DNA from 3 places in the Salmonella sp. HY31 genome. Region 3 is predicted to be linked to each of the others. Evidence: predicted binding sites of a transcription regulator. Region 3 holds the regulator's gene; each other region holds the start of a gene.

Region 1 (4,305 bases), 600 kb from region 3:
GAGAAGAACGGTAAACAGTGACAACAGTTGGTCAGGTAAAGCGCAGGCGCTACCCGTCAAAGGGTAGCGCCGCCTTGATGCCGGATAAACGCAGCGGCCAGGCTGGATTATTTCGCCTGACGCAGATTGTGTGCCGCTTTGACCATGTTCGCTAACGCCGCGCGGGTTTCCGGCCAACCGCGAGTTTTCAGACCGCAGTCCGGATTCACCCACAGGCGTTGTGCCGGAATACGCTGTGCCGCTTTCTTCAGCAAGGCTTCGATCCATTCGACGCTCGGCACGTTCGGCGAATGAATATCATACACGCCCGGCCCGATTTCGTTCGGATAATCGAACGCTTCAAACGACTCCAGCAACTCCATATCGGAACGCGAGGTTTCGATGGTGATCACGTCCGCATCCAGCGCCGCAATGGAGTCCATGATGTCATTAAACTCGCAGTAGCACATATGGGTGTGAATCTGGGTGTCGTCTTTCGCTACCGCCGCGTTGATGCGAAAGGCTTCTACGCCCCATTCCAGATAGGCGTCCCAGTCGCTGCGACGCAATGGTAAACCTTCGCGTAGCGCCGGCTCGTCGATCTGAATAATCCCGATCCCCGCAGCCTCCAGATCCGCTACTTCATCACGCAGCGCCAGCGCAATCTGTTTCGCAATCGTTTCGCGGGTCACGTCTTCGCGGGGAAACGACCAGCAAAGAATAGTCACCGGGCCGGTCAGCATCCCTTTTACCGGCTTGTCGGTCAGCGACTGGGCATATTTTGCCCACTCCACGGTAATCGGCGCCGGACGACTGATATCGCCGATTACCACCGGCGGCTTCACGCAGCGGGAACCATAGCTTTGCACCCAACCATTCTGGGTAAAGACGAAGCCGTCCAGGTGCTCGCCAAAATATTCCACCATGTCGTTACGCTCGGCTTCGCCGTGTACCAGCACGTCCAGCCCTAAACGTTCCTGCTCAATGATCGCCTGCTTGATATGTTCAGCGATGCCGGTGCGGTAGTTATTCGCGTCGAGGTTGCCCTTTTTGAAGTCCAGGCGCAGACCGCGAATCTCCGTGGTTTGCGGGAACGAACCGATAGTCGTCGTCGGCCAGGCGGGAAGCTTAAAACGGGCGCGTTGCGCTTCAGCACGCACCTCATAAGGATTCTCACGCTGGCTATCCTGCGCGGTGATCGCCGCCAGGCGTTTTTCTACCCCGACATTATGGACGCGGGTTGAGTGGCGACGAGCCTGAATCGGCGCGCTCCACTCGGTAATCGCCGATATGTCACCGCTGTTCAGCGCATCACGCAGCAACGCCAGTTCACCGCATTTTTGCAGCGCAAAGGCAAACCAGCTTTTTACTTCCGCATCCAGACGCGTTTCGACGCTGAGATCGATCGGACTGTGCAGCAAAGAGCAGGAGGATGCTACCCACAGCGCGCGTTTGCCCACAATGTCGTTAATCTGCGCGTGTTTCTCGGTCAAATCGGCGCGCCAGACATTACGCCCGTTAATCAAGCCCGCAGAGAGCAGCCAGTCGGCCGGCAGACGTTGATGCAGTTCCGATACATCATCTTTGCCATGAATGAGGTCAACATGTAGCCCCTGTACCGGCAGCGCGATAATAGTATTAAGGTTTGGCGTCACGCCTTCAAAATAGGTTGTCAGCAACAGCTTCACCTGGCCGGCGAGCGCGTCGTAAGCCAGTTTGAAGGCATCCAGCCACGCCTGCGGCAGTTCCAGTACCAGCGCTGGTTCGTCAATTTGTACCCACTCGATACCACGCTTTGCCAGCTCAGCCAGCACTTGCTGATACACCGGCAAAATGTCTTTCAGCAACGTCAGGCGGTCAAACGGCTCGCCTTTCACTTTGCCCAGCCATAGATACGTGACAGGCCCCAGCAATACGGGTTTGATCTTATGACCCAGCGCCAGCGCTTCATCCACTTCCTCCAGCAATTGTGTCCAGGTGAGTCTGAACTGCTGGCCTTTGCTGAATTCCGGCACCATGTAGTGATAGTTAGTATTAAACCATTTGGTCATTTCCGCTGCCGCCGCCGGTTCGCCAGTCGGCGCGCGACCGCGGCCAATGCGGAATAGAGTGTCAATGTCCACGGAACCGTCGTTGTTCTGATGACGAGCCGGCACATTGCCTAACAGCAGGCTGGTGGTCAGAACATGGTCGTACCAGGCAAAGTCGCCTACCGGCAGCAGATCAATACCCGCTTGTTTCTGCTGCTCCCAGTGACGCGCGCGCAGTTCGCGCCCAACCGCCAGCAGTTCTTCACGGGTAGCGTTCCCCGCCCAGTAGCTCTCTTGCGCTTTTTTCAGCTCGCGACGCAGGCCAACGCGAGGAAAACCGAGGGTGTGAGTCAATATTGTCATTTTACTTCCTCTCTTATTTTATTGAATCTGAAAGTAAAACTCTAAATAGTTCGGCTTGCAGGAAGGCGGCGACACAGCGCATCCCCAGGAGCTTACTGAAGTAAGTGACTGGGGTAAGCAAGGAAGCCAACGCATCTGCAAGTCGAAATATGACGAGTTTTGGACGTCTGGATGTTTACACATCCATAATGTAAAGGTACTGTATATTCCTCAAGCGCAATTTGTTCATGGCGAAGTGAAGGACTTTCATGATCGAGATTAAACACCTGAAAACACTCCAGGCATTGCGGAATAGTGGATCGCTGGCTGCCGCGGCGGCGGTGCTACACCAGACCCAATCCGCTCTGTCTCACCAGTTCAGCGATCTGGAACAACGCCTTGGCTTCCGCCTGTTCGTGCGTAAAAGCCAGCCGCTGCGCTTTACGCCGCAGGGAGAGATTCTGCTGCAACTGGCAAACCAGGTGCTACCGCAAATCAGCCGTGCGCTACAGGCATGCAACGAACCGCAGCAAACTCGTCTGCGCATCGCTATTGAATGTCATAGCTGTATTCAGTGGTTGACCCCGGCGCTGGAAAACTTCCGTGCAAACTGGCCGCAGGTAGAAATGGATTTCAAATCCGGCGTCACTTTTGATCCACAACCAGCCTTGCAACAAGGCGAGCTGGATTTGGTGATGACGTCGGATATTTTGCCGCGCAGCGGGCTGCACTATTCGCCGATGTTCGATTTTGAAGTCCGACTGGTGCTGGCACCCGACCATCCGCTGGCCAGCAAAACGCAGATTACGCCGGAAGATTTAGCCAGCGAAACGCTGTTAATTTACCCGGTGCAGCGCAGCCGACTGGATGTCTGGCGACATTTCCTGCAACCGGCGGGTATCAGTCCGCCGCTGAAAAGCGTGGATAATACGCTATTGCTGATTCAGATGGTGGCAGCCAGGATGGGGATTGCCGCCCTGCCGCACTGGGTGGTGGAAAGTGTTGAGCGCCAGGGTTTGGTGGTGACCAAAACCCTGGGCGATGGTCTGTGGAGCCGTCTGTATGCCGCCGTGCGCGACGGCGACCAGCGCCAGGCGGTGACCGAGGCGTTTATTCGCTCGACGCGGAATCACGCCTGCGATCATCTGCCGTTTGTGCGGAGCGCGGAGCGACCCATTTTCGATGCACCCACAGCGAAGCCAGGATCACAGCCGCGCCTGTAATAAAACTTGGCCAGTGGGGCTGCTGATGCCAAATTGCGAGATTAACCAGCAGTCCTGCGGGAACATGCATATTATTCATAATACCCAGCGTCCCGGCGTCCACCTGGGTAGCGCCATAGTTCCACATAAAGTAGCCAATGCCGGACGCCACCACGCCGAGAAACACCAGAATGCTCCATTGCAGCGTGGTTTCCGGCAACTGTTGCGCGTTCCCCAACAGCGACCATGCCACCGCCGCCACCAAAAACGCCCCCAGATAGAACCACGCAAAGGCGTTGTGCTGCGGCATGGGGCGGGTCTCCATCAGACGTTTATACCCCACCATTCCGATAGCGAAACTGATATTAGAAAGCTGCACCAGGAGCAAACCTACCCAAAAATGGTCGGTCACACGATCGTAGCGAATAATCCCGGCACCAATCACCGCCAGCAACGCGCTAAATGCATAGCCCCAGCGTAAACGACGCTGACTCATCACATCGTAAATCAGCGTGATATAGAGCGGCGTCAGAACGGTAAACAGCAGCAGTTCGGATACGGTCAGGTAGAGGTAGGCATGGAAGCTCAACATATACATGATGCCAAGCTGCATCGCCCCCACCAGCATATACAGGCTGATGGTTTTTAGGTTGTGCCCGCGAGTACGCAAAAACGGCAGAAAAACGAGCGCCGCCAGCCCAACGCGTATGAGCACCGCGAAATAGCTATCGACATGCCCGGCAAGATACTCG
Region 2 (4,305 bases), 1.3 Mb from region 3:
TAACAGGCTATAGGGGTTCTGGATAGTGACAATACGCGGCAGGTCATGTTTTTCCGCCAGATGCAGATAGCGCATAACGCCAAACGCTGTCTCATTTGAAACACCAATATAACGAATCTTACCCGCTCGCTGAAACTCACTAAGCGCGTCTAACGTCTCCAGTAGACTTACTACTGGTGCGGAGTCTGTCCAGCTATAGCCGAGTTTACCGAAGCAGTTAGTGGGTCGCTGCGGCCAGTGCACCTGATACAAATCCAGATAGTCGGTCTGCAATCGGGTCAAACTGTCGTGTAGCGCTTCGCGAATATTTTTTCGATCCAGCGCCTGATGAGGTCGGATGCCTTGATCATTATGACGTGCCGGTCCGCTGACTTTGCTGGCGATGATCAGTTTTTCACGGTTGCCGCGTTTGGCGAGCCAGTTACCGATATAGGATTCCGTCAGCCCTTGCGTTTCCGGGCGCGGCGGTACCGGATACATCTCGGCGGCGTCGATAAGGTTAATGCCATTTGCGACGGCATAGTCGAGCTGTGCGTGAGCGTCGGCTTCGCTGTTTTGTTCACCAAATGTCATTGTGCCCAGCCCTAGCGTACTTACTTCGAGCGAGCTGTGGGGTATACGGTGATAGTGCATAGCCGTTTCCTTTTTATTATGAAGTCAGAAATTCCCGACAAAGGACAATAAAAATGGCAGAGGGAAGGGAAAAGGGAAAGTAAAATTGCAGGCTGCGCGGCGTAATTGTTACCGGGAGTGGTCGCCACGCACCGTTCCTGGACGCAGCCTGAAGGTCTACAGAATGCTGACCCCGATCACAGGCTATCGTTTAACGTTCGATGATTTGAGACACTTCGTCACGGTTGATTTGCATCTCGTTTCCCTGTGCATCGGTATAGCTGACCAGACCGGTATCGTCGTCAACTTGCGGTTTTCCATCGGTCAGGATCATACGACCATCTTTTGTCGCCATCACGTAATCGCTGCTGCATCCGGATACCGCAAAAGCCAACCCTACTGCGGAAATTACAACTGCCCATTTTTTCATCCGTTTGTCCTCACGTAACCTGCATCTGATAATAGTCTGTTAATCATATGTCTGATAATAGTCTAGTAATAACGCGCAGCTCTGCATGTCGGAAGCAGCAAAATCTTAATCTGTGAGAAGAAAGGAAATAAAGTGAGTATTCGCTCCCCGGCGGGGGAGCGAGACAGGATTACAGCGGATTCTTTTTACTGCGCAACAGATTCAGGCTCTCTACTGCGATAGAGAAGAACATGGCGAAATAGATATACCCTTTCGGAACGTGAACGTCGAAACTTTCCAGAATCAGGGTAAAGCCAACCAGGATCAGAAAGGAGAGCGCCAGCATTTTTACCGACGGATGACGATCGACAAACTCGCCGATGGGCCGTGCCGCAAACATCATGACGCCCACGGCAATAACGACCGCCGCCATCATAATAAACAGATGGTCGGAGAGGCCAACCGCTGTGATAACTGAATCAAGACTGAAAATAATATCCAGCAGCATAATCTGCACTATTGCGCCCAGGAAAGAAGAAACACGGGTTTTTAACCCCTCTTCTTCGCCTTCGATGGACTCATGAATCTCCTTGCTGGCTTTCCAGATTAAAAATAACCCGCCCAGTAAAAGAATGAGATCGCGGGCGGAAATCGCTTCGCCGAAAAGCTCAAACAGAGGATTAGTCAGGCGAGTGACCCAGGCGATTGATGCCAGCAACGCCAGACGCATTATCATCGCCGCCGCCAGCCCAAGCCGCCGCGCGTGGTTCCGTTGCGCCGTAGGAAGTTTTGCTACCACCAGAGAAAGAAAAATAATGTTGTCGATCCCAAGTACAATCTCCAGCAGCGTCAGCGTACCGAGCGCCAGCCAGGCATTGGGATCGGTTATCCATGCAAATAACATCGAACAAAGTCCTGCCAAAAAAAGAAGCGGTAATTATAGGCCTGTCGTGCGGCGGGCGAAAGCCCGGGCTGAATTTGCGCAACCGCGAAGGGTGTAAAATAGCGGCGACAATGCGTTTACGCTTATCGGACGTCGGCCCGATGCGTAGCCATAGCGGGGGCGCGTTTGCGCGTAGCGGGCGTTACGGATTCTGCAATAAAAAATGGCGAGCCAGCAGCGCCTGCGTAAAATTTTTTTTCAGATAAAATCCACGCGGTAGCGTCAAAATCGGTTCCCCGCGCGCGCCGATAGCCTCGGTGAGCGCCCTGGCATTGGCGGCTTTGGGCCGCAGTTGCAAGACTTCGCCATGGCGGGCGGTAATGCGTTCCACCTGCCCCAGCACTATCATGTCCATCAGCTCTTCCCAGTCGAGGCGTAATTGTCTGTCTTCTTCTTCATTTGGACTCCAGAGTAGCGGTGAACCTACGCGGCGTTCGGCTAACGGTATGTTACGCTCGCCTTCGACCGGGACCCATAGTACGCGCTTCAGTTTATGGCGTACGTGGCTTGTCTCCCAGGTCACGCCGCTGTTACCGGTTAACGGCGCCACGCAAACAAAGGTTGTTTCCAGAGGACGACCCAGGCTATCCACAGGGATGGTTTTCAGTTCTACGCCTAACGCGGCGAAATCCTGCTCCGGCTTGCTTCCGGCGCTGGCGCCGAGCCAGATCTCCAGCAGAACGCCGATCCAGCCTTTGTCTCGCTTCAAATCTTTAGGTGTGGTAATACCAGCTATCGCTGCCAGCTCGCCTAACGTATAGCCGGAAAGCTGCCGCGCCTGGGCTAACAGCAATGCTTCCGAAGCAGGCGGAGTCAGTAGCGGACAAAGAGCGGACATTGCAATTACCTTAGGTTAAAAAATGAGCAGTGATTTTATACCGTGTGAACAGAGTTTATCTTTTTCTGTGTCCTATATTCAATAGACTGATTTTTATTGCTTTTTTTGTGTTGTTTCTTCGTGTTGCGCAACGCAGGAGCAGGTTTTCCAATTCTGGTCACTGACAATAAACAGGATCTTACACTATGTTATCCACAGAAAGTTGGGATAACTGTGTAAAACCACCACTACTGTTTCCATTTACAGCCTTGACGTGCGACGAAAATCGAAAATTCAGACAAATAGTGCGTAAGTTATTGGCACAATCTGTGGATAAAACCGACGCTGGTTGATCTTTCATCAGCATAAGGATCTTAGGTGTGACGCTGGTCACGATTTATGAAGGTGACATGTAATATTGGTCTATAACGCCATGAATATAAGGCACTATTTTTACTGTCTCTCACACGAGGAATTCAGACTGTTCTGGGTTTTCCCGTGGTAATTCCATACTTCTTCACAACTATATCCACAGAAAAGGTGAATAAAATGGCGCAAGGGCGTCATCATCTGTTTATAACTCGGCCATTTACTGTGAGTTATTCAATTGTTATTAGGCTGTGTCACTATTACAGAGTGGTTTACCGCCTCACTGGAGTATGAAACAATCGTTCATATATAAGGTTTATGTTGAGGTAGTCCGGTGATTGATGACGATGGCTACCGCCCAAATGTAGGTATCGTAATTTGTAATCGTCAGGGGCAGGTGATGTGGGCCCGGCGATTTGGTCAGCACTCCTGGCAGTTCCCGCAGGGCGGGATAAATCCAGGGGAGTCGGCAGAACAGGCGATGTACCGGGAACTGTTTGAAGAAGTAGGGTTAAGCCGTAAAGATGTGCGAATCCTTGCTTCAACTCGCAACTGGTTGCGTTACAAGTTACCAAAACGTTTGGTGCGTTGGGACACAAAGCCGGTATGTATCGGCCAGAAACAAAAATGGTTTCTTTTGCAGTTAATGAGCGCCGACGCCGAAATCAATATGCAAACCAGCAGCACGCCGGAGTTTGACGGCTGGCGCTGGGTAAGTTACTGGTATCCGGTTCGACAAGTGGTGTCGTTTAAACGCGATGTCTACCGCAGGGTAATGAAAGAGTTTGCAAGTGTTGTAATGGCGCTTCAGGATAATACGCCTAAGCTACAAAGCGCGCCTGCTTATCGACGTAAAAGAGGTTAAGCCACGCAAATTATGCTCACTCGCCTGCGCGAAATAGTCGAAAAAGTGGCCAGCGCGCCGCGTCTGAACGAGGCGCTGAATATTCTGGTCACGGATATCTGTCTTGCGATGGATACAGAGGTTTGCTCGGTTTACCTGGCCGATCATGACCGACGCTGTTATTACCTGATGGCGACGCGGGGATTGAAAAAACCGCGTGGTCGAACCGTTGCGCTTGCGTTTGATGAGGGGATCGTTGGCCTGGTGGGTAGGCTGGCGGAACCCATTAACCTTGCCGATGCGCAAAAACA
Region 3 (4,305 bases):
GATTTTCTTACTGCGCGCTTCGTCTTCTACCGCGCGGGCGATAGCTTTCGAGGCCAGCAGTTTGTTAAATAGATCCTGACGGGCGGGCAGGCGTGGGCCAACAGCCGCCAGGCGCTGGCGAGCAAAGTGCATACGCGCCACGCGCGCCAGTTTCTGTGCGATGATTTTATCGGTGCCGTGTTCATCAGCCATGCGACGTAATGAGACGGACGGCGAGAATCGGACAAAGCTATCGCGACCCAGCCAGGAGATGGCAAAAAATTTCTGTACGCCGTTCAGCATACGTAGAGGCGGGTTCTCTTCTCCCTTTTCACGACCCGGAGCGCGGCCAAACATCACGGAAACGGGCACCATCTGCACGTCCAAAGCCGGATTACTACGATGCAGATCGAGATAATCGTGAAAAAGTTTCACCGACTCTTCTTTTGGCGTGTAATACGTAAAGACGCGCGGGCCGCCGTGAATAAATACATAGCGCGGCAACAGCGCGCCGTCGATCTCCAGCGGCTCCAGCGGATCCGGGAGATCGTGCGCCAGACATTGAGCGCGCAGCGTCAGTAAGTCCGCTTTTGAGTTGTATGGCAAGACATACATAATGGGACGAGAAGTATCGAGCCCCAATTCCTGAGCGGGTTCCGCCGGAATAGACTTGCTTTTTACCAGTATGCTTAATGGTAAATTCAGTAATTTGTAGTAAATTCGTGGCCAGCCGGACATAAACGATGTAAAGCCTCTGGTTAATAATGCAAATGCGCTGCAAGGATATCAGAAAGTTTAGCGAATTTCTGTTGTATCCCGTCATACTTCGCGCTGCGTTACGGTAGTCCGAATCGTGCGGGGCAACCGTATAATGTCATTGACGTTAATAATGTAAAAAGGTTCTTTTGATGGCCAATAATACCACTGGATTTACCAGAATTATCAAAGCGGCAGGGTATTCCTGGAAAGGATTTCGCGCCGCATGGACTCACGAAGCTGCGTTTCGCCAGGAAAGCCTCGCGGTATTGCTGGGCATCGTCATCGCCTGCTGGCTGGATGTGGATGCGATTACCCGTGTGTTATTGATAGGTTCCGTTTTACTTATCATGATTGTTGAAATCCTCAACAGCGCTATTGAAGCGGTCGTTGATCGCATTGGTTCTGAATACCATGAGCTTTCCGGCCGCGCGAAAGATATGGGATCGGCTGCGGTACTGCTGTCTATTTTCGTTGCCCTGATGACCTGGGGCATCCTGTTATGGTCACATTTTCGATAAAGGTTCCAAATTTTATAAATCTCTTGTTTTTTGCGCCGTTTGTGGTTCCAAAATCACCTTTAACTGTATATACTCACAGCATGACTGTATATACACCCAGGGGGCGGAATGAAAGCGTTAACGGCCAGGCAACAAGAGGTGTTTGATCTCATTCGGGATCACATCAGCCAGACAGGTATGCCACCGACGCGTGCGGAAATCGCGCAGCGTTTGGGGTTCCGTTCCCCAAACGCTGCGGAAGAACACCTTAAAGCGCTGGCGCGCAAAGGGGTGCTTGAAATCGTTTCCGGCGCATCGCGAGGCATCCGTCTGTTACAGGAAGAAGAGGACGGATTACCGCTTGTCGGGCGTGTCGCGGCGGGCGAGCCGCTTCTGGCGCAGCAGCATATTGAAGGCCATTATCAGGTCGATCCTTCTTTATTCAAACCCAGCGCCGATTTCCTGCTGCGCGTGAGCGGTATGTCGATGAAAGACATCGGTATTATGGATGGGGATTTGCTGGCGGTACATAAAACGCAGGACGTGCGCAATGGCCAGGTGGTTGTCGCTCGCATTGACGATGAAGTGACAGTAAAACGCCTGAAAAAGCAGGGCAATAAAGTGGAGCTGCTGCCGGAAAACAGCGAGTTTACACCGATAGTGGTGGATCTGCGCGAGCAAAGCTTTACGATTGAAGGGCTGGCGGTAGGTGTTATTCGCAACGGGGAATGGTTGTAATCTCTTAATCTCCTTGTACGCCGCCATCCGGCAATCTTGTAGCCTGATGGCGCTGTGCTTATCAGGCCTACGGGAATGCAGTTGCTGAAATGATTAATTTGTAGGCCGGATAAGGTGTTACGCTGCCATCCGGCAATGCGCACGTTTCGTTTAACTCCTTGTCAGGCTTTTCTCCATGCCGTTTTTTACCTCTTCTGATAAAGCTCTCTGGCGTCTTGCGTTGCCGATGATTTTTTCTAACATCACCGTTCCCTTACTGGGACTGGTCGATACGGCGGTGATTGGTCATCTGGACAGCCCGGTTTACCTGGGCGGTGTGGCGGTGGGCGCGACTGCCACCAGCTTTCTTTTCATGCTGCTGCTATTTCTACGTATGAGTACTACCGGGCTAACGGCGCAGGCATTTGGCGCCAAAAATCCACTGGCGTTAGCCCGGGCGCTCATTCAGCCGTTGTTACTGGCGCTGGGCGCTGGCGTGATGATTGTGCTATTTCGCACGCCGCTTATCGAGCTGGCTTTACATATTGTCGGCGGGAACGACGCTGTCCTGGTACAGGCGAGACAATTCCTTGAAATTCGTTGGCTAAGCGCTCCCGCGTCACTGGCGAATCTGGTGCTGCTCGGTTGGCTGTTAGGCGTCCAGTATGCGCGGGCACCCGTTATCTTGTTGGTCGTGGGCAATATCCTCAACATCACGCTCGACCTGTGGCTGGTGATGGGGCTTCATATGAACGTGCAGGGTGCCGCCCTGGCGACGGTCATCGCAGAATATGCCACGTTACTGATCGGCTTCATGATGGTGCGTAAAGTTCTCCATCTCCGCGGCGTGTCGCTGGATATGCTAAAACAGGCCTGGCGCGGCAACGTGCGCCGTCTTTTGGCGCTCAATCGCGATATCATGCTGCGCTCATTGCTCCTTCAGCTTTGTTTTGGCGCAATCACGGTGTCAGGCGCGCGGCTGGGCAGCGATATTATCGCAGTAAATGCAGTACTGATGACATTACTCACCTTTACGGCCTATGCGCTGGACGGCTTTGCTTATGCGGTAGAAGCGCACTCCGGTCAGGCTTACGGCGCGCGTGACGGTAGCAAGCTACTGGATGTCTGGCGAGCGGCGTGTCGCCAGTCAGGAATTGTGGCCTTGTTGTTTTCCACAGTCTATGCCCTGGCAGGCGAACATATTGTCGCGTTACTGACCTCATTGCCGCAAATACAGCTACTGGCGGATCGGTATCTTCTCTGGCAGGTGGTATTACCGCTGGTGGGCGTATGGTGCTATCTGCTTGACGGCATGTTTATTGGCGCGACGCGCGCCGCCGAAATGCGCAATAGCATGGCGGTCGCTGCGGGAGGATTTGCGCTAACGCTCTTCGCCCTGCCGGTATTAGGAAATCATGGTTTATGGCTGGCATTAACCGTGTTTCTGGCGCTTCGCGGTCTGTCGTTGGCCCTTATCTGGCGTCGTCACTGGCGCGAGGGTACATGGTTTGCCAGTCGTGACGGTTAAAAATTCTGAATATAAAACCGAAGTCCGAATTCCTGCCTACAATTACTATCACGTCCAGCAGAAATTGCAGTGCATTTGGGCGAATAACACTTGCTATTCCTAACCGAATGATGAGGACAAGATGATGAATAAAGACGAAGCCGGCGGTAACTGGAAACAGTTTAAAGGTAAAATGAAAGAACAATGGGGCAAACTGACCGATGACGATATGACCGTTATCGAAGGTAAACGCGATCAGCTGGTAGGTAAAATCCAGGAGCGTTACGGTTACCAGAAAGATCAGGCGGAAAAAGAGGTTGTTGACTGGGAAACCCGTAACAACTATCGCTGGTAATACGTTTTCCCCTACCAGGAGTACATGGATGTGCTTCCCACTGTTTGCTTATGAATGCGGGCGGCACCCTCTCTATTGTCGCCCGTTTCCCGTTTTGGCTAGCGCGGTTTTTTCTTCACCAGCACCGAGTGATCGTGACTGCACTCACCCGGATGGCGGCACGCTTCCACTTCTACGCACTCGGGGCACAGGCCGTGCGCCTCGATAACGTTATGTCGTAGCGCAAATCCCATTTTAGCCGCTAGCGTATGCATGATGTCTTCCACGCCCTCTGCACACTCTTCCTTCACCACGCCGCAACGATCGCAGATAAACATGGCCGAGCTGTGCGTTGGCTGATCGAACAGGTGGCAAACCACGTAACTATTGGTGGATTCCACTTTATGGACAAAACCCTGTTCAAGCAAAAAATCCAACGCGCGGTAGATGGTGGGCGGTTTGGCCTGTGGTTCCGTTTCGCGCAGCAAATCGAGCAGATCGTATGCGCTGAT

What was found. Region 3 encodes LexA, which represses DNA repair genes until DNA is damaged. Its sites were predicted from a motif close to TNCTGTATGTACATACAGNA; they were not measured.
Region 1: the regulator LexA is predicted to act here: its motif matches at 2,538-2,557, upstream of metR (HTH-type transcriptional regulator MetR).
Region 2: the regulator LexA is predicted to act here: its motif matches at 3,031-3,050, upstream of mutH (DNA mismatch repair endonuclease MutH).

Annotation. Positions count from the first base shown of each region.
Region 1 covers NZ_CP170479.1:4,707,331-4,711,635, forward strand. Annotated here, with positions in the region: gene metE (5-methyltetrahydropteroyltriglutamate--homocysteine S-methyltransferase) at 108-2,372, opposite strand; gene metR (HTH-type transcriptional regulator MetR) at 2,621-3,574, shown strand; gene ACE15A_RS22545 (carboxylate/amino acid/amine transporter) at 3,462-4,305, opposite strand, start outside.
Region 2 covers NZ_CP170479.1:4,015,517-4,019,821, reverse strand. Annotated here, with positions in the region: gene ACE15A_RS19140 (NADP(H)-dependent aldo-keto reductase) at 1-633, opposite strand, end outside; gene ACE15A_RS19135 (YgdI/YgdR family lipoprotein) at 824-1,042, opposite strand; gene ACE15A_RS19130 (TerC family protein) at 1,212-1,925, opposite strand; gene mutH (DNA mismatch repair endonuclease MutH) at 2,107-2,802, opposite strand; gene rppH (RNA pyrophosphohydrolase) at 3,485-4,015, shown strand; gene ptsP (phosphoenolpyruvate--protein phosphotransferase) at 4,028-4,305, shown strand, end outside.
Region 3 covers NZ_CP170479.1:478,670-482,974, forward strand. Annotated here, with positions in the region: gene plsB (glycerol-3-phosphate 1-O-acyltransferase PlsB) at 1-717, opposite strand, end outside; gene ACE15A_RS02280 (diacylglycerol kinase) at 888-1,256, shown strand; gene lexA (transcriptional repressor LexA) at 1,365-1,973, shown strand; gene dinF (MATE family efflux transporter DinF) at 2,149-3,480, shown strand; gene ACE15A_RS02295 (hypothetical protein) at 3,470-3,583, shown strand; gene ACE15A_RS02300 (CsbD family protein) at 3,605-3,814, shown strand; gene zur (zinc uptake transcriptional repressor Zur) at 3,913-4,305, opposite strand, start outside.